DNA from 2 places in the Variovorax paradoxus genome. Region 1 is predicted to be linked to the other one. Evidence: riboswitches for the same ligand, from Rfam matches in the RefSeq annotation. Region 1 holds a riboswitch; the other holds the start of a gene.

Evidence for each region. A riboswitch is a leader RNA that binds a small molecule or an ion and turns the genes downstream of it on or off. The one in region 1 is predicted to bind glycine.
Region 2: it holds a riboswitch for glycine, as region 1 does, so the genes downstream of both, QHG62_RS21915 (D-amino acid dehydrogenase) here and gcvT (glycine cleavage system aminomethyltransferase GcvT) in region 1, are expected to answer to the same signal.

Annotation. Positions count from the first base shown of each region.
Region 1 is NZ_CP123990.1:5,587,560-5,597,658, reverse strand. It holds gene QHG62_RS26700 (NAD(P)H-dependent flavin oxidoreductase) at 1-918, shown strand, start outside; gene QHG62_RS26695 (alpha/beta hydrolase) at 940-1,629, shown strand; gene QHG62_RS26690 (DUF3014 domain-containing protein) at 1,766-2,668, shown strand; gene QHG62_RS26685 (hypothetical protein) at 2,778-3,026, shown strand; gene gcvP (aminomethyl-transferring glycine dehydrogenase) at 3,049-5,955, opposite strand; gene gcvH (glycine cleavage system protein GcvH) at 6,006-6,377, opposite strand; gene gcvT (glycine cleavage system aminomethyltransferase GcvT) at 6,428-7,603, opposite strand; glycine riboswitch at 7,649-7,760, opposite strand; glycine riboswitch at 7,773-7,863, opposite strand; gene QHG62_RS26665 (hypothetical protein) at 7,886-8,449, opposite strand; gene QHG62_RS26660 (TRAP transporter large permease) at 8,598-9,875, opposite strand; gene QHG62_RS26655 (TRAP transporter small permease) at 9,872-10,099, opposite strand, start outside.
Region 2 is NZ_CP123990.1:4,553,556-4,563,654, reverse strand. It holds gene QHG62_RS21955 (acetyltransferase) at 1-640, opposite strand, end outside; gene QHG62_RS21950 (class I SAM-dependent methyltransferase) at 637-1,320, opposite strand; gene QHG62_RS21945 (glycosyltransferase family 2 protein) at 1,317-2,261, opposite strand; gene QHG62_RS21940 (WbqC family protein) at 2,258-2,956, opposite strand; gene rfbC (dTDP-4-dehydrorhamnose 3,5-epimerase) at 3,341-3,889, opposite strand; gene rfbA (glucose-1-phosphate thymidylyltransferase RfbA) at 3,886-4,779, opposite strand; gene rfbD (dTDP-4-dehydrorhamnose reductase) at 4,807-5,697, opposite strand; gene rfbB (dTDP-glucose 4,6-dehydratase) at 5,694-6,767, opposite strand; glycine riboswitch at 6,884-6,974, shown strand; glycine riboswitch at 7,007-7,112, shown strand; gene QHG62_RS21915 (D-amino acid dehydrogenase) at 7,204-8,505, shown strand; gene QHG62_RS21910 (FIST signal transduction protein) at 8,524-9,804, opposite strand; gene QHG62_RS21905 (PhaM family polyhydroxyalkanoate granule multifunctional regulatory protein) at 9,850-10,099, opposite strand, start outside.

The sequences.
Region 1 (10,099 bases):
GGCAACGATGCCATCCGCAGCGAAATAGGCGCAATTCGCGCGGGCACCGGCAAGCCGTACAACGTCAATTTCTTCTGCCACGTTTCGCCGCAGCCGAGCGCCGAACGCGAGGACATCTGGCGCAACGCGCTCGCGCCTTATTACCGCGAACACGGCATCGATGCAGCGTCCATTCCCACGGGCCCGGGCCGCAACCCGTTCAGCGAAGCCGTTGCCGAGGTGCTGGCCGAGTTTCGTCCGCCGGTGGTGAGCTTTCATTTCGGCTTGCCGCCCGAGCCGCTGCTGGCGCAGGTGCGCGGGTGGGGCTCGAAGATCCTGGCCTCGGCCACCACGGTCGACGAGGCGCTGTGGCTCGAAGCGAAGGGCGTGGACGCAGTCATTGCCCAAGGCCTGGAGGCGGGCGGCCATCGCGGGCACTTTCTCTCTTTCGACCTGACGGCGCAGCTCGGCACCTTTGCTTTGCTGCCGCAGGTGGTGCGCGCAGTGCGGCTCCCGGTGATTGCCGCGGGCGGCATCGCCGATGCAAAGGGTGTGGCTGCGGCCATGGCGCTGGGCGCCGCCGGAGTACAGGTGGGCACTGCCTACATGCTGGCACCCGAAGCGACCACCAGCGCCCTGCATCGCGCAGCGCTGAAGAGCGACGCGGCGCGCCACACCGCGCTGACCAATCTTTTCACCGGCCGGCCGGCGCGCGGCATCATGAACCGGTTGATGCGCGACCTGGGGCCCATCGCTGCGGTGGCGCCGGAGTTTCCGCTCGCTACGTCGGGCATTGCACCGCTGCGCGCCAAGGCCGAAGCGCAGGGCCTGGGAGATTTTTCTCCCTTGTGGTCGGGGCAGAACGCGACGGGTTGCAGCGAACTGCCGGCCGCCGAGATCACCCGCGCGCTGGCGCAGGGCTTTCATCTCGCTGCCTGAACCGCCTGAACCCGTCAGAACATGCCGCAACTTCATTTGCCCTTCAAGTTTCTCGAGCAGCCTTGCAATGCCAACGTGCGCGAGCCGTGGCTGCTGGTGCTGATGCACGGTGTAGGCAGCAACGAGCAAGACCTGTTCGGCCTTGCGCCGCGCATGCCGCCGCAGTTTCATGTGCTGAGCTTGCGCGCGCCCTATGTGCTGTCGCCCGATGCGTATGCATGGTTCGAGTTCCAGGTGCTGCCCGGCGGTGAGCGGCACATCGATGAACAGCAGGAGCGCGAAAGCCGCTTTCTCGTCGGCGAGATGATTGCCTCGGCGTCGCAGCAACTGGGCGTGCCGCCGGAGCGCGTGGTGGTCGGTGGCTTCAGCCAGGGCGGCATCATGGCGCTTTCGCTGTTGCTGACGCAGCCCGCCAAGGTGCGCGCCGCCATGGTGTGGCACAGCCGCCTGCTGCCGCAGGTGGTGCCGCACATCGCCGCGCCGGAAGCCTTCGAAGGCAAGGCGCTGTGGGTGAGCCATGGCAGTGCCGACAACGTGATTGCGCCAAGCGCTGCACAAGCCACGCGCGAACTGGCGCGTGGCTTGCCGCTGGCGCTCTCGGGTGCAGACTTTCCGGGCGGGCACGAGATTCGTCCCGCCGAGCTGCAAGGCACGCTGGCGTGGCTTCAGGCGCTCAGCGCTTCTGCGGGTACGCCCCAGTCACGCCCATAGGAGCCTTTTTTCGGTTGGTGGGCGCGTCACAGTGCGTTACGGGATGACGAGGGATGACACCGGGGAGGGCCGCAGAACTGGTGCACCATAGCCGTTCGCCTCCCACTGCAATCCTCGCAAAAGGAATATTGCCGACATGTCCGACAGCGACACCTCCGAATTCAGGCCGCGCCGCGAGAGCTCGGCCGGCACCTTCATCGTCATCGGCCTGCTGGCGCTCGCGGCCGCCTTTTTAGGCTGGCGCTGGTATCAGCAGCAGCAACCGCAGGCAGTCGAACCCTCGCCCGTGGCCAGGGCGCCAAACGACGGCCCCACGCCCGCACCGGCACCAGCGCCGCAGCCCGAATCGCTGGAGCCCAAGAACCCCATCGATGCCATTGCGCTGCCCGATTCGAGCCTGCCCACGGTCGCCGATTCCGACACGCGCGTGATGTCGGCGCTGGTCGACTTGCTGGGCAGCAAGAACGTGGCGGAGTTCGTGCAGTTCGATGGCTTGGTGCGCCGCTTCGTGGCCACCATCGACAACCTGGCACGCGAGCAGGCGCCCGCGAGCTCATGGCCCGTGCAGCCCACCAGGCAGCGCTTCGCTACCGAAGGAAAGGGCGACGCGCAGGCCATCGCGGCCAACAATGCCGCGCGCTACAACCCCATCGTGCTGCTTGCGGGGTCGGTCGACCCGGCCAAGGCCGCCAAGACGTATGCGCGGCTCTATCCGCTCTTTCAGAAAGCGTATGAAGAGCTTGGCTATCCAGGCCGCTATTTCAACGACCGGCTCATTGCCGTGATCGACCATCTGCTGCAGGCGCCTGAACCCGCCGGCCCGGTGCAGGTCCGGCTCGTCGAGGTCAAGGGCAACGTGTCGTCGCAGCGGCCCTGGGTGCGCTATGAATACGCCGATCCGCAGCTCGAGTCGCTCTCGTCCGGCCAGAAGATCATGGTGCGGGTGGGGCTGGAAAACGAGCGCAAGCTCAAGGCCAGCCTGCGCGGCTTCCGCGAGCAGATTGCCACGGGCGACATGGCCAAGAAGAAGCAGCGCTGACCCATCGCGCTGTAGGCGCGTCCCGATCGCGCGCCGTGTAGGCGCGGGCCGATTGCGCGCGCTGCGGATGCCGTGGATGATTTGTCCTCACGATTTCGAGGACAACCGTATGAACCTGATGAGCGTCGACCTCTACCAGAGTGCTACCGATCCCGAGAAGTTTCTGGCGCTGCCCGCCGGCACCGACCCCGCCGACCTCATGGGGCCGATGACCTTCGACCGGGACTACGCGCACATCAAGCGCTACCAGGAAGCCTTCGAATTCGATCCGTCCGTTCCTTACGCGGGCGTGAACGCCGCGAAGATCGCCGCGGACATCCTCACCGTGAAGTGGGCGATGTACCGCCGCGAAGGCTAGCGAAGCGAAGAAGGCCCCCTGATCAGGCCTCTTCGGTTTCCTGGTATTCGCCCACTGGCACGCAGCTGCAGAACAGGTTGCGGTCACCGTACACGTTGTCGACCCGGCCGATGGGCGGCCAGTACTTGGCCTGCTTGAGTTCGGCCAGCGGAAACGCGCCGAGCTCACGCGAGTAGGGGTGCGGCCATTCGGTGCCGAGCAGGCTCGCGGCGGTGTGGGGCGCGTGCTTCAGCGGGTTGTCGTCCTTGGGCCAGACGCCTTCTTCCACGCGGCGGATCTCGCCGCGAATGGCGATCATCGCGTCGACGAAGCGGTCCAACTCGGCCAGCGGCTCGCTCTCGGTCGGTTCGACCATCAGCGTGCCCGGCACCGGAAAGCTCAAGGTCGGCGCATGAAAGCCGTAGTCGATCAGGCGCTTGGCCACGTCTTCCGCGGTCACGCCGCTGGAGTCCTTGAGCGGGCGCAGGTCCAGGATGCATTCGTGCGCAACGTGGCCGTTGGGGCTTGCGTACAGCGTGGGGTAGTGGTCCTTGAGGCGCGCGCTGATGTAGTTGGCGCTCAGGATGGCGGTTTCGGTTGCGGCCTGCAGCCCCTTGGCGCCCATCATGCGGCAGTACATCCAGCTGATCGGCAGCACGGCCGCATTGCCCAGCGGCGCCGCGGAAACAGCACCGACGCCGTTCGATGCAATGCCGGCCGTCGCATGGCCCGGCAGGTACGGCACCAGGTCTTCGACCACGCACACCGGGCCCACGCCCGGCCCGCCGCCGCCGTGCGGAATGCAGAAGGTCTTGTGCAGGTTCAGGTGGCTCACGTCGCCGCCGAATTCGCCCGGCGCGGCCACGCCGACCAGCGCATTCATGTTGGCGCCATCGACATACACGCGGCCGCCGTGCTCGTGCACCAGCTCACAGAGCTCTTTCACGCGGGTTTCGAACACGCCGTGCGTGCTGGGGTAGGTGATCATCACCGCGGCCAGCTTGTCGCTGTGCTTTTCGCAGGCGCGCTTCAGGTCGTCCATGTCGACGTTGCCCTGCGCGTCGCAGGCGGTCACCACCACCTGCAGGCCGACCATCTGGGCGCTTGCGGGGTTGGTGCCGTGCGCCGACGAGGGAATCAGGCAGATGTTGCGATGGCCCTGGCCCTTGGCCTCATGGAAGGACTTGATCGCCAGCAGGCCCGCGTACTCGCCCTGCGAGCCGGCATTGGGCTGCAGGCTGATGCCCGCGTAGCCGGTGGCTTCGCACAGCCATGCGCGCAACTGCGCATCGAGCTGCGCATAGCCTTGCTGCTGCTCGGCGGGCGCGAAGGGGTGGATGTTCGCGAACTCGGGCCAGGTGATGGGGATCATCTCGCTGGTCGCGTTGAGCTTCATCGTGCAACTGCCCAGCGGAATCATGCTGCGGTCGAGCGCCAGGTCCTTGTCCGAGAGGCTGCGGATGTAGCGCAGCATCGCCGTCTCGCTCTTGTGCGTGTTGAACACCGGGTGCGTCAGAAAGGCGCTGGTGCGGCGCAGGTCTTCGGGCAGGCGCGGCGCGGTGTTGGCCAGGTCGTCGAAACGCGGCATCGGCGTGCCCACGGGCACGAACAGGGCCCAGAGCGTTTCGATGTCGGCGCGCGTCGTGGTTTCGTCGAGCGAAATGCCCAGGTGCTGCTGCAGCCGCTGGCGCAAGTTGACGCCGGCCGCGGTGGCGCGCTCGATGATCTTCGGCGTGTCCTCGCCCGTGCGGATGGTGAGCGAATCGAAGGCGGTGCCGTTGACGGGTTCGCGGCCCATTTGCGCCAGACCCTGCGCAAGGATGGCGGTGAGCGCCGCCACGCGCTGCGCAATGCGCGTCAGGCCATCGGGCCCGTGGTACACGGCGTACATGCTGGCCACAACGGCCGGCAGCACCTGCGCGGTGCAGATGTTCGAAGTGGCCTTCTCACGGCGAATGTGCTGCTCGCGCGTTTGCAGCGCGAGGCGGTAGGCGGGTTGGCCGTGCGTGTCGACGCTCACGCCGACGAGACGGCCCGGCAGCGAGCGCTTGAACTCGTCGCGGCAGGCCAGGTAGGCGGCGTGCGGGCCGCCGTTGCACAGCGGCATGCCGAAGCGCTGCGTGGTGCCGCAGACGATGTCCGCGTCCCATTCGCCCGGCGGCGCGAGCAGGGTGAGCGCGAGCAGGTCGGCGGCCACGCAGAAGGCGGCGTCGCACTGGTGCGCATGGCCCGCGAGCGGGCGCAGGTCATGCACGTGGCCGGTGGTGGCGGGGTACTGCGCGAGCACGCCGAAGAATTCGCAGCTCGCCATCAGGTGCGGCAGCGTCTCCGACACGGTGCTCACTTTCACCTCGATGCCCAGCGGCGCGGCGCGCGTCTTGATGACCTCGATGGTCTGCGGGTGGCAGTCGCCCGACACCAGGAACACGTTGCTCTTGCTCTTCACGCTGCGCTTGGCGAGCGTCATCGCCTCGGCGGCGGCCGTGGCTTCGTCGAGCATCGAGGCGTTGGCAATGGCCATGCCCGTCAGGTCGCACACCATGGTCTGGAAGTTGAGCAGCGCTTCCATGCGGCCCTGCGAAATCTCGGCCTGGTAGGGCGTGTAGGCGGTGTACCAGGCGGGGTTCTCGAGCACGTTGCGCAAGATGACGCCCGGCGTGTGCGTGCCGTAGTAGCCCTGGCCGATGAAGCTCTTGAACACCTTGTTCTTCGCCGCAATGGCCTTCAGTTCGGCCAGCGCGTCCGCCTCGGTCACCGGCGCGGGCAGCCGCATCGGCCTGGCGCGTCGAATGGCCGCGGGCACGATGCCGTCGATGAGCTCCGCCCGCGTTTCCGAGCCGATCACCGGCAGCATGCGCGCCTCGTCTTCCGCATCGATGCCGATGTGGCGGGCGAGAAATTCTTCGGCGTTCTCTAGTTGTTGCAGGGAAGGCTGGGCGGGAATCGGCATGGCGGTAAAGGCTCGGGGAATGAGGAAGGGCGGCTGAAGAACCCGGCGGATCAGGATTCGGCGGCGAACTTGTCGTAGCTGGCGGCGTCGAGCAGCGCGTCGAGTTGCGACGGTTCGCTGAGCTTGACCTTGAAGAACCAGCCAGCGGCCAGCGGGTCGGTGTTGGCGAGCGAGGGATCGGCGCGGAGCGCTTCGTTCACTTCGGTGATCTCGCCCGACACGGGCATGAACACATCGGCCGCGGCCTTGACCGATTCGACGACACCGGCCACTTCACCTTGCGCAAAGGTCTTGCCCACTTCGGGCAGATCGACAAAGACCACGTCGCCCAGCGCATCCTGTGCGTGAACGGTAATGCCGACTGTAGCAGCGTCGCCTTCGGCCGAGACCCATTCGTGGTCCTTGGTGTACTTGATGCTCATGGTGAAAAACTCCTCGTGGAAAAAATGATCTGATTCAGGCAGCGCAGAGCCTAGCCGCGGTAATAGCGGGCCGGCACAAAGGGCAGGGTCGAGACTTCCATCGGCACCGGCTTGCCGCGCACGATGGCCTGCACGCGCGTGCCAGGCTCTGAAAACGCGGTGGCCACGTAGCCCATGGCAACCGGGCGATCGGCCGTCGGGCCGAGCAGGCCGCTGGTCACAATGCCGATGTCCCGGCCTTCGAAAGATTGCAGGAGCGTGCCGTCGCGTACCGGAACGCGTTCCAGCGCCACAAGGCCGACGCGCTTGCGCTTCAGGGTGTCGTGGTCGGTGCGGCCCGCGGCGCCGGCCGTAGCGGCGGCCAGTTGCGCCAGCACCTTGGCCGCACCCGGAAAGCCGCCTTCGCGCGCGCCGCCCGTGCGGCGCACCTTCTGGATCGCCCAGTTGAGCGAGGCCTCGACGGGCGTGGTGGTGGTCTCGATGTCGTTGCCGTACAGGCAGAGCCCGGCTTCGAGCCGTAGCGAATTGCGCGCGCCCAGGCCGATGGGCTTGACCTCGGGCTGCGCCAGCAGCAGGCGGGCGAGGGCGTCGGCATCCTTGCCGGCGACCGAAATCTCGAAGCCGTCTTCGCCCGTGTAGCCGCTGCGCGTGGCAAAGGCCGGAATGCCGCCGATCTTCACCGCGCCGCCGGTCATGAACACAAAGCGCTCGATGCCGGGCGACAAGCGGGCCAGCACCGTGGCGGCCTGCGGGCCTTGCAGCGCGAGCAGTGCATGGTCGGGCATAGGCTGCACGTCGCAGCGTGCGCCGATCTTCTGCTGGATATGCGCGAGGTCGGCCACCTTGCAGGCGCCGTTCACGATCACGAAGATCGAGCCGTGCCCCTCGTTGAAGAACATCAGGTCGTCGAGGATGCCGCCTTCGTCGTTCAGCAGCAGCCCATAGCGCTGCTTGCCGGGGGCGAGGTCGATTACGTCGACCGGCATCAGGGTTTCGAATGCGGCAGCGGCGTCTGGCCCCACCAGGCGCAGCTGGCCCATGTGGGAAATGTCGAACAGGCCGGCCGCGTCGCGCGTGTGCTTGTGCTCGGCCATCAGGCCGGCGGGGTACTGCACCGGCATGGAATAGCCGGCAAAAGGCACCATGCGGGCGCCCAGTTCCACATGCAGGTCGTGCAGGGGCGTCTTGAGCAATGGGGCGTCGGATGATGAAGCGGAAGCGGCCACGGGGCACTCCAAAGGGGCAGTCGAATTCCATGGCGCGAGCCATGGGCCACCCCTGCTGTCCGCTTTACCTGAGAGATTCGCCCCACGATCGGGGTTTGCTCCTTCGGTGGGCCGCCGCATCGGCAAGATGCAGGGGCCTCTCTCCAGCAAGGAAACGCCGGCATGCGCCAGCGCCTTGTCAGTCCTTTTGCCTGAGCGTTCGGGGAACCCCTGCGCCTTCGGCGGCCTCGCGTGGCGAAGCTCTCTCCTGACCCTTCGAAGTGTAGTGGATCGCGGAAGGCCTCAGTGCACGGTTTCCGAAGCGGGCGGCAGCAACCTTTCGATACGCTCGCGCAGCGATTCGGCCCGCTCGGCGCCTGCGGTTTTCTCGACTTCGTTGAGCATCAGCGCGGCAATCGTCAGCATGGCGTCGCGGTCGCGGGCTTCGCGCAGCGCATCGCGTATCTGCACCGCGAACTTGGGGTCGCGCCGCACGAACATGCGCTCGCAGATGTCGAACAGGAACATGCGTGTGGTGGCGAGGGAGCGCTTGCCGTCGAAATTGTCGGTCGAGGTCGCCACGCGAATGGGCTCCGCCGCAGGAGCCGGAATCGGCGGGTGTGTCGGGCTCGCCGAAACGGGTGGGGCGGCTTTGGGCTCGGCGGCCTGTGCGTCGTGCAGGTACCCGCGGTTCATGAGCGCCCGCAGCGTCTGTTCGGCTTCGTCGCGGCTCGCGAACAGTGGGCTGAAGTCGGTCAGCGAACGCCGGCCGTCGGCCATCAGCAGCAACGCGCGCTCGCGCTGGCTGAGCGTGCGTTGCCCGCCTTGCAGCTCGTCGCGTGCCTTGTCGGTCTTGGTGGGAAACATGGCGCCACAGCTTTCGGAATCGAAGGCTGCAGCATCGTTGCGGCTGGTGACATCTTTGTGAAACGTTTGCCTTACAGGGGCATTTGCCGCATAAAAAAAGGCAGCCCGCGAAGGCTGCCCTTTTTCTCTCTGGTTTTTGCGTCGCCTGCTACTTGGCGTACACCAGGTCGCGCAGCGCGAGCGATATCCACGGCACGTAGGTAATCACCATCAGGCAGGCCAGGATCACCAGCACGAAGGGAATGAGGTACTTCACGATCCGGTCGAGCGATATGCGCGCTACCGTGCACGCCGCGAACAGGTTCACGCCGAAGGGCGGGGTGATCATGCCGAGCGCGAGGTTCACCACCATGATGAGCCCGAAATGAACCGGGTCGATGCCGAAGTGCACCGCCACCGGCGCCAGGATGGGCGCGAGCACGATGATGGCCGCACTGGTCTCGATGAACATGCCGATGATGAACAGCGCCGCGTTCACGCCCAAAAGGAACATGGCCGGCGACTTCAGCACCTCCTGCAGCCAATGGCCGATGGCGTCGGGCACGCCCGCGCGCGTGATCAGGAAGGCGAACAGGCCCGCGTTGGCGATGATGAACATGATCACCGCCGACGACAGCACCGACTTGCGCAGGATGAGGTACAGGTCCTTGAGCTTGATCTCCCGGTAGATCACCATGCCGACCACCAGCGCATAGAACACCGCCACCGCCGAAGCCTCGGTGGGGGTAAAGATGCCGCCGTAGATGCCGCCCAGGATGATCACTGGCATCAGCAGTGCCCAGCCGGCCTGCCAGGTCGCCTTGCCGAAGGACATGCGGCCGTCGCCGTCGTTCTTGCCCCAGCCCTTCCACTTGCAATACACCCAGACGAACAGCATCAGCGCCAGGCTGATGAGAATGCCGGGGCCGAAGCCCGCAATGAACAGCTCGCCGATGGACACCTCGGCGCTCACGCCGTACAGAATCATCGGAATGGAAGGCGGAATGATCACGCCCAGCTCGGCGCTGGTGGCCTGAAGCGCCGCCGCGTACGCGGTGGGGTAGCCGTGCTTGATGAGCGCCGGAATCAGGATGGCGCCGATGGCAAAGGTGGTGGCCACCGAAGAGCCCGACACCGCCGCGAAGATCATGCAGGTGAGCACGCAGGTCATCGGCAGGCCGCCCTGCACACCGCCCACAATGCTCTTGGCAAATTCGACCAGCCGGCGCGAGATGCCGCCGGTTTCCATCAGGTTGCCAGCCAGGATGAAGAAGGGAATGGCCGCCAGCGGAAACTTGTTGATCGAATTGAACATCTCCTTTACGGAGATGAGCATGTTCACGTTGGCCACCTGGATACCCAGGATCGATGCGAGCCCGATGGACACCGCCACTGAAACCGACAGTGCAAAACACAGCACCATCGTTGCAACCATCACGGGGGTCATTGCGCGGTCTCCAGTTCGAGCCGCTTGGGATCGAGAAAATTACCAACGATGCCGAACAGGCAAAAAACGGAACCGACCGGCAGCGCCAGGTACGACCACATCATCGAAATGCTTTCGAGCCCGGCCATCGATTGCACGCGGCCCCGCATGGCGTAGTCCCAGCCCCACCACAGAATGACCAGCATCAGCGCCAGTGCCGCAAGACTCACCACGGCGTCGAGCAC
Region 2 (10,099 bases), 1.0 Mb from region 1:
GCACCCGCGAGCGCTCGGTGGCAGCTCCGATATACACCCCGTGTGCTTCAGCGTCCGCGAGCATCAGCGCACCCGCGCCGATCACGCAGCGTTCGCCGATCGTGATGTGGTCACGCAATGTTGCGTTGACGCCCACAAAGCATTGCTCGCCGACGACCACGCCGCCCGACACCACGATGTGCGACGCCAGAAAGCAATGATCACTAATGATCGAATGGTGCCCGATGTGATTGCCGCTCCATAGGGTGACGTTGTTGCCGATCCTGGCGAACGGCTGGATGGTGTTGTCCTCGAGAATGAAGCAGTTCTCGCCGATGTGATCGTCGTTGAGAACGGTCGCCTGCCGGCTCACATAGCTGGCGATGCGGTAGCCCTTAGCCTTGGTTTCCAGGTACTTGTCCTTGCGCACCGCATTGAGCTTGGCGTAGCTCAAGGCCACGAACATCTCGTACTCGTCCGGTGGGTAGCGACCTGCGACCTCTTCGAACGGGATCACTGGCAGCCCGCAGAAGCTGGGCTCGCGCACGTAGGCCGCATCGACGGTGAATGCCACTATCTCGAATCGCGGATCCTTGCCGAAGTAATAGTGCGCCAGCTGCGCGATGTCGCCGGTACCAAAGATGACGAGACGTCGGGTCATGGCTGCTTCCTGACGAGAATGGTGAATTCGTAGAGCCCATAGTCGTGAAGCAGCGCGACATTCTTTGCATAGCGCCGCTTGCACAGATCGAAGAACTGGCAGGGATCGGCGTAGTAGAGGTCAGCCCGCATCCGATCTGTATCCGAATAGGAGGTGAGGCAATTGAAGGCGAAGCCTATCCGACTGCCGCGGTCGAGTTGATCGAGTGTCTGCTCCAGGTACGCCCGCCATTCGGCATCAGTGCGTCCCAGCCTGACATTGAAGATGCCGCTGGCGATTCCGTAGTCGCTCACCTCGTCGGGTGAGCCAGCCTGCAGCAGCCGCACCTTCGCCCGGTTCCGCAAACGCTCGCGCGCCGCCTGGATCATGGATTCCGAAACGTCCACGCCAAGGTAGCTGAAGTCGTGCCCCTTGGCAGCCAGATGGTCGTGGAGGGCGCCATAGCCGCAACCCAGGTCGGTCAGCGAATAAGGCCGGCTGCCGTCGATCACGCGGCAAAGCTCCTGGAAGCGCAGCGTCTGCCCTTCCGGGCCATTCCAGTCCACCCCGCGCGGGCTTTGTCCGTGCTGCGCGAGCTTGTCGGAATAGTAGGTCGCGACCTCAGACAGTAGCGCCGTCTCTCGGGGCTCAGCAACGGGTGAGCTCGTCAGCTTGGCACTCTCGCTATCTTGGGCGCTCATCGAATGGTCTCCCGGTCAGAATTGGATGTATGGATCTTTCGAAGAATCGTATAGGGGCGCTGCTTGACCTCGGAAAAGATCTTCGCAATGTAGATACCCTGCACGCCGATGAAGGAAATGATCAGCCCCGAGAAGAACCAGATCGATGCCACGATGGATGTGTAGCCGTCGGGCGGAGACGAGGCCGAGAAGTAGCGCGACACCAGATACAGGATATAGAACAGCGCGGTCACTGAAATCAGCAGTCCCGAATAGAAGGTGAAGACCAGTGGCAAGCTGCTGAACGACGTCACCGCATTTACGAGGTGACTGACTTTTCTCGATAGCGAATAAGTGGTCGGACTCGAGGAATGCTTCTTCACCACCCGATGCGTTTGCCGAAAGCCCGTGATGATCCAGAGGCCGCCAATGTTTAGTTCGCGTTCGCGGTGCAGCAGAAGGGCATCGACGTAGCGGCGCGTCATCAGGCGTGCGGTGACGATATTGTCGGGTTGCGCAATGCCGGTGAGCAGCCGGAACAGCTTGTAGAAGACCGCGCCCGTCAGCCGTTCGAAGCCGCCGCCCTTGCGCGCCGCCTGTACTCCGTAGACAACGTCGCTCGCGTCCTCGTTCATTTGCCGCCAGAAGGGCTGAAGCCACTCCGGCTCCTCCTCAAGGTCGCTATCGATAAGGAGGACGTGGTCTCCGCGGGCCTCCCCAAGCCCCGTCATCATGGCCTTGTGATGCCCGAAGTTGCGCGACAGGTCGACGACCACAAGATGCGGATCCTGGGCCGTAAGCTGCACTGCGACGTCGAGACTCCGATCGGGAGAACCGTCGTTGACGAGGATGATCTCGTAGTCCTCGCCCACGAGTGAGCGCGCCGCAGCACTGGCGCGGCGGTGGAACTCAACTATGTATGGCTGCGACTGGTAGAGCGTCGCGACGATGGACAGCTTCATTTGCCTACATACCTCATGAAGCCCGGTGCTTCCCGGCCGCAGTTGAACAGAAGGTCCAGCACGGTTACCCCGTGCGTGAATTCGCCCCACAACTGCGGATACTCATGATAAGACGAATAATCGAACCAATGCAGGCCAACCCCCCGCTTCGTGAAGACCGACTCGTCCATGTAGTCCTTCGCGGCCGGACCCGAAAAGTATTCGTCGGCGCCAGCCTGCACGCAGATGTCCGCGAGGCGTTCAGTCTTGCCCTCGCTCAACACATAGTCGGATGAACTGGTGATCCGGGTGGTGATGCCGAGATAGGCGCAGACCGCTTCAATCAAGCCGCGATTCAGCGCAGACAGATGCACCGGGAACGGGGTGGAAAGATAGTACGGCGCGAGCCACCGCGCAATCTCTTCGAAATGCGCTGCACGCCGGTAGTTCTGTTCGAAAGCCTTCCAGTGAAGCGTCGCCCAGTCGGTGCCGTCGATCTCGGTGTCCTTGATCTTTTGCGTGTACTTGCCTTTGACTACGACCGGAACCGTGAGCCATTGGACACCTTGCGGCGTCTTGATCTGATTGCGATTACGCCAATCACGCCGGGTGTATTGCATGTCGTCGTACAGCACGAACTCATCGACAGCCGCGATCAGGTCGAAGTACCCCTTCCAGGGTATGTAGTTGGACTGGACGATGGCGATCTTCTTCAATTCATTTCTCGCTCTGATGATTTCCCGGAGTACTTCTCAAACTAGTTCGAGCGCAACCCAGTCCGTACGCACGGAAAGACCAAAGAAGTTCCGGTCGACCGTGAAGTCAGGATCAGCTAGTTGCGGCCGCTTGCCAACAGCCCTGGGCGCCGAAGCGTTCAAAACGCCCGTCGCCGCCCCATTTCGAGCCGACGTTCTGTCCATTGATCCTGGTGCGCATGCCGTCTCGGATGTCGCCATTTTGCGACGACGGTGAACACGCCCCGCAACACACAATGGTTCAAGCGAATGCCGCCAGAGGCACACCGTCCGCCAGTCAAACCCGTACGTCCCGTCACTAAGACCTTCCGGCCGGCAAATGCTGTTTCGAAATCGCTCGAGCCTTCACGGAAAGAACTCCGCATTGTCCATCGTCGAGGCTTGCAAGTCCTTGCCGGACAACTGCGGTAGGACACCCGTTTCCGGCCACTCGATGCCAAGTTTCGGGTCATCCCAGCGGATGGCGCGCTCGTGCGCGGGCGCATAGTAGTCCGTGGCCTTGTACAAGAAATCCGCCGACTCGCTCAGGACAAGGAAGCCGTGCGCCAAGCCTTCAGGGACCCACAATTGCTTGTGGTTGTCCTCCGTGAGCTCAATGCCGACCCACCGCCCGAAGGTCGGTGACGACTTGCGGATGTCCACGGCCACATCGAACACCGCACCGCGCGCCACGCGCACCAGCTTTCCCTGCGTTTGCTGCACCTGGTAGTGCAGCCCTCGAAGGACGCCCTTCGCCGATCGCGAATGGTTATCTTGAGCAAACTCCACGTGCCGGCCTACAGCCTCATCGAAGGCCTTGCTATTGAAGCTCTCCATGAAGAAGCCTCTTGCATCGCCGAACACCTTCGGCTCGATGACGAGGACATCAGGGATCAAGGTCGGCGTGACCTTCATGAGCGTACCTCGTCATTCAGCAAGTGCTTCAGATACCTGCCGTAGCCACTCTTCTCCAGCGGCCCGGCGAGCTTTTGGAGTTGCTCGGTCGTAATGAATCTGTTGCGCCACGCGATCTCCTCCGGGCAGGCAATCTTCAGTCCTTGCCGGTGCTCCAGAGTTGCAATGAACTGCCCCGCCTCCAGCAAGCTCTCGTGCGTGCCGGTATCCAGCCACGCGTACCCGCGCTGCATGATCTGCACGCTCAACTGATCGAGGCCGAGATACGCCTGGTTGACAGCGGTGATTTCCAGCTCGCCGCGCGCGCTGGGCTTCACTGCCTTGGCGATGTCAACGACCTGGTTATCGTAAAAATACAAGCCCGTCACCGCATAGCTGCTCTTCGGCTTCAACGGCTTTTCTTCGATGCTGCTGGCCTTGCCCTTGGCATCGAACGCCACCACGCCGTAGCGCTCGGGGTCTTGCACGTGGTACGCGAATACCGTCGCACCCGACTGCTTCGCGTCGGCATCGGCGAGCAGATGCACGAGGTCATGCCCGTAGAAGATGTTGTCCCCCAGAACCAGCGCGCTGGGGTTGTTACCTACGAACTTGTCCCCGATGATGAACGCCTGCGCAAGTCCATCCGGACTCGGCTGCACCGCGTACTGCAGGTTCATGCCCCACTGGCTGCCATCGCCCAGCAGTTGCTGGAACCGCGGCGTGTCCTGCGGCGTGCTAATGATCAGGATGTCGCGCATGCCACCCAGCATCAACGTGCTGAGCGGGTAATAAATCATCGGCTTGTCATACACCGGTAGCAGCTGTTTGCTTATCGCCAGCGTTGCGGGGTGCAGCCGGGTGCCCGAGCCCCCGGCGAGAATGATGCCTTTGCGTTGCGTTGTGGTCATGCGTTTCTTCTCGTGTGAATTTACTCTTCAGAGCGTCTCGCGCAGCATGCGCGCAACGCCTTCCTGCCAGGGCGGCAGGCGTAGACCAAAAATGGTCTGCAGTTTGGCGGTGTCGAGGCGCGAGTTGTGTGGCCGTTTCGCTGACGTCGGAAACGCGCTGGTCGGCACAGCTTCGACAGCATCGGGCCCAGCCTTGAGCTCGACGCCGGCCTGTTGCGCTATCTCGAGAACGAAGCGCGCATAGCCGCACCAGGTGGTCTCCCCACCGGCCACCGCGTGATACAGGCCCGCCTTGGAAGGGTCCTGGAAGGTGGCGCGAATCGCATGCGCGGTTATGTCCGCGAGCAGCTCGGCACCTGTCGGCGCACCGAACTGATCGTCGATGACGGTCAGCTTGTCGCGCTCCTTGGCAAGCCGCAGCATGGTCTTTGCGAAGTTGCCGCCGCGCGCAGCAAACACCCAGCTGGTGCGAAAGATCAGGTGCTTGGCACAGTGCGCAGCCACCAGTTGCTCACCCTCGAGTTTTGTGCGGCCATACACGCTGAGGGGTCCGGTGGCGTCGTCTTCCTGCCAGGGCTTGCTGCCGCTGCCGTCGAACACGTAGTCGGTCGAGTAATGCACCATGAGCGCGCCGATCTGCCCGGCGGCTTCGGCCACCACGCCGGGCGAGGTGGCGTTGAGCTTGCGCGCAAAGTCGGGCTCGCTCTCGGCCTTGTCGACGGCCGTGTGTGCGGCCGCATTGACGATCACGTCAGGCCGAACCTTGAGCACGGTCTCGGCAAGCTGCTCCGGACGGCTGAAGTCGGCGTTGAAATCGGTGCTGTCGAAATCGAGCGCCACCAGTTCGCCCAACGGCGCAAGGCTGCGCTGCAGCTCCCAGCCGACCTGTCCGCCCTTGCCCAGCAGCAGCAACTTCATGCGGTCGCCTTTGTCGTGTCGTATTGCTTTTCGACCCATTCGCGGTACGCACCGCTTTGCACGTTGCGCACCCATTCGCCATTGGCGAGGTACCACTCGACGGTCTTGCGGATGCCGGTGTCGAAGGTTTCGGCGGGCTTCCAGCCCAGCTCACGCTCCAGCTTGCGTGCGTCGATGGCGTAGCGCCGGTCGTGGCCGGGGCGATCGGTGACGTAGCTGATCTGTTCCTTGTAGGGCTTGCCGTCTGCGCGCGGGCGCAGTTCGTCGAGCAGCGCACACACGGTGTTCACGATCTCGATGTTGGGCTTCTCGTTCCAGCCGCCGACGTTGTATGTCTCGCCCAGCTTGCCGGCCTCGAGCACGCGGCGGATGGCGCTGCAATGGTCCTTCACGTAGAGCCAGTCGCGCACCTGCATGCCATCGCCGTAAACCGGCAGGGGCTTGCCGACCAGCGCGTTGACGATCATCAGGGGGATGAGCTTCTCGGGAAAGTGGAACGGCCCGTAGTTGTTGGAGCAGTTGGTGGTGACCACCGGCAGGCCGTAGGTGTGGTGCCAGGCGCGCACGAGATGGTCGCTCGCGGCCTTGCTGGCCGAGTAAGGGCTGTTGGGCTCGTATTTGTTCTCTTCGGTAAATGCAGGGTCGGTCTTGGAGAGCGAGCCGTAGACCTCGTCGGTCGACACATGCAGAAAGCGGAAGGCATCCTTTTGCTCGGCCGGCAGCGCGCTCCAGTAGCCGCGCACCGATTCGAGCAGGCGAAAGGTACCAAGCACGTTGGTCTGCACGAAGTCTTCGGGGCCGTGAATGGAGCGGTCGACGTGCGACTCCGCGGCAAAGTTCACGACGGCACGTGGCTTGTGCTCGGCCAGAATGCGATCGACCAGGGCGCTGTCGCCGATGTCGCCCTGCACGAAGATGTGGCTCGGGTTGCCCTTGAGCGATGCAAGCGTCTCGAGATTGCCGGCATAGGTCAGCTTGTCGAGGTTGACGACGGGCTCATCGCTCTGCGCGATCCAGTCGAGTACGAAATTGGCGCCAATGAAGCCTGCGCCGCCGGTTACCAGGATCATGAAGTCCCCTGTTGTTGTCGAACGATCGCCCTCTGGCGAATGAACGGGCGATTATCCCATTGGCCCTCCGCCGGGCCGGATCAATGGTTGGCGCGTTCGCAAGCCCCGCCTACAATCAGCCCACTGCAGGAGAGCGGGCAACCCCGGTTGCCCTACCGAAGGCGCAAACTCCCATAAACGCTCAGGTCGGCCCGACGAAGTTCTCGAAATTTCGGCAAGGGGCCTGTACTGCACCAACTGACACGCCGTCTGGAGAGCCATCACCCCGCGTGATGCACCGAAGGAGCAAACCCGTTGCGGGCGCAGCGGGTGAATCTCTCAGGTACCGAGGACAGGGGGAGCGGCAACTTGGACGGCGGTCGTCCGGTTGCTTGCTATTTATTCAATAGCAAACCTCGCCCGCAGTTCAAGCGCTTCAACCTCAAAGGTATTTGAAATGCGCGTGATCGTTCTTGGCGCCGGCTTGCTCGGTGTTACCTCGGCTTACTACCTCCAGCAACTCGGCCACGAAGTGACCGTTGTCGACCGGCAGGCCACCCCCGCCGCCGAGACCAGTTTTGCCAATGGCGGGCAGATCTCCGTCAGCCATGCCGAACCCTGGGCAAATCCGAGCGCACCGCTCAAGGTGCTGCAGTGGCTCGGCAAGGAAGACGCCCCGCTGCTCTTTCGCATTCGCGCGGACATGCGCCAATGGCTCTGGGGCTTGCAGTTCCTGCGCGAATGCACCCCCGGCCGCACGAAGCACAACATCGAGCAGATCGTGCGCCTGGGCACCTACAGCCGCGAAGTGCTGCAGCAATTGCGGCGCGACACCGGCATCGCCTACGACCAGCGCACGCAAGGCATCCTGCACTTCTATACCACGCAGAAAGAGTTCGACAGCGCTCTTGCGCCCGCCGAGCAGATGCGCGCACTCGGCTGCGAACGGCAAGTCATCTCCGCGGATGAGGCAGTGAAGATCGAGCCCGCCCTGGCCCACATCCGTCCGCAATTGGCCGGCGCCACTTACACGGCAGAAGACGAATCCGGCGACGCCAACCTCTTCGCACGCGAAATGGCACGGCTAGCGGCAGCGGCCGGCGTGAAGTTCCTCATGAGCCACACGGTGACCGCGCTGCGCGAAGCGGGCGGCAGCATCGACCACGTGGAAGCCACCGACAGCGAAGGCCGCTTCCAGCGCATTCGGGGCGATGCCTTCGTGCTCGCGATGGGTTCGTTGAGCCCCCTGTATGCCGCACCGCTGGGTATTCGCCTGCCGATCTATCCGGCCAAAGGCTATTCGGTCACGCTGCCTGTAAAAGACGCGACAAAGGCGCACCAGGTTTCGCTGACCGACGATGAATTCAAGCTGGTGTTCTCGCGCTATACATCGGCATCTGGCGACCGCCTGCGCATTGCCGGAACGGCCGAGCTCAACGGCTACGACCGCGACTTGAACCGCGTGCGCTGCGAAGCGATCGTACGGCGCGTTGAACAACTCTTCCCCGGCGCAGGCGACACCACCCAGGCGCAGTTCTGGACCGGCCTGCGCCCCGCGACGCCGAGCAACGTGCCGTTGATCGGCAAAACGAAGCTGCCCAACCTGTACCTGAACACTGGGCACGGCACTCTCGGCTGGACGCATGCATGCGGCTCGGGCAAGTCGGTGGCGCGGATCGTGAGCGGGCTCGCACCCGAAGTCGATTTCGCGTTTGCCGGGATGCCTGCACCGGCAGCGCGCGTGCTCCAGCCGGCCTGATCAGGCCGGGGCGGCGGGTCAGTCGTTGCCGGTAAACACCGTCAAAACACCCGTATACCCATACAGGTGATGCCGCGCAATTTCACCCGCAGCAAAGAACCCCACCAGCGGCACGTCGCCCAGGGCGTGCCGCACGATCTGCAGCTCGGCGCCCGGTGCGCCGAAGTGCGGCCCGCCGCGTCCTGAGCAACTCACGTACACGGCGCCGGCGATGCGGCGCGCCGGGTGCGGCGCTGCTTCGGCCTCCCCGGCCGCCACGGCGCGCGCGGTGGCCAGGGTCTGCTCTTCAGGCTCCAGCTCTTCGCGGATTTCCGCGCAGATGCGCATCAGGTCGGCGCGAGCGGCCTGGGCATTGCGCCGACAGAAGGTCAGGCGCATGCCGGCCTCGGCCACGTCGGCAATGGCGATGCCGCGCCGCGTGGGGTCCAGGCCGATGATGTGGCGCACCAGCACGTCGGCACCGAGGTCGCCGGTGCGGCGAATGCCGTCGCTGCCCGCATCGGCCAGGCCCACCAGGGTGGCGCGCACGGCATCGATGGCTTCTTGCGGGCGCTCCAGCGACACCTGCAGGTCAGCCAGCAGCACGTCGAGCGCGGGCTCACCATCGAGCTTGAGCAGCAGGTTGCCGTCGGCTTCGGTGATCTCGCGCTCGCGCCCCCCGCCGGAGCGCAGCGGCTGGCAGCCTTGCGTGACGCGCGACACCAGCCGCACGCCCTCGCCGAACACCACGCCAGACAAACCTCCCGAGAACACGCCGCCCGCGGCGCCGTGGCCGCGGATGTTTCCGTTGCCGCCGACTGCAAACTGCAAGGCGCCCGCACGGCCCGACGAGAGGCCGCCGAACAGATAGCCGGTGTCGGTGCGGCCCGCCATCTCGCCGATCAGTTCGGTGAGGTCGGGGGTGGCGGGGTCCGCGTGCACGAGCGCCGTATGCGCCTCGAAACCGCTCATTTCGGAGTTGCCCAGCGGCGCAACGCCGGAGAACACGCGGTACTGATCGCTCGGCAGCGCGCAGAGCATCAGGCTCAGGCCGGGCTCGTCGAAGTATTCGGCATTGTTGGCCGACACACCGATGCCGACGGTGCCGGACCAGTCGGTCACCTCCGGAAGCTCGGCGCTCAGGTGGTCGAGGATGTCTTGCGCGTCCGACGCGTAGTGGTCGGTGATGTAGAGCAGCCCGAGCGTCGGCGCCGAGGCGTAGTCGGGCAGCGCCATCTGGGCGCGCAACTGGGCCAGCACAAGGCCGGCCGCCATGCGCCATTGCGGATGGGTGGCGTGACCGGAGGGAAACAAATTCATGATGCGTGCCAACCCGTTCTCTTCAAGATGTGTGTACGTATGACGTCAGCGCCGTCCGGTCGTTCGCTTTCGCGCGGCGGTCGGCGCCTTCTTTTTGGCGGCAGTTGCTGTTGTCGCCTTCCTTGCTGCCGGTTTTGACGCGGCGGGAGCGGCGGCCGGCGCCGGCACCTTGATCTGGGCCGCGTCGTGCAGGGCCGATGTGGCGATCTGCTGGAACTGCTCGGTCAGCGAACCCCACCATTGCATCGGATCGATCACGCCACCGTCGCCGCCCGATGCGGAAGCAGCCGAGGCC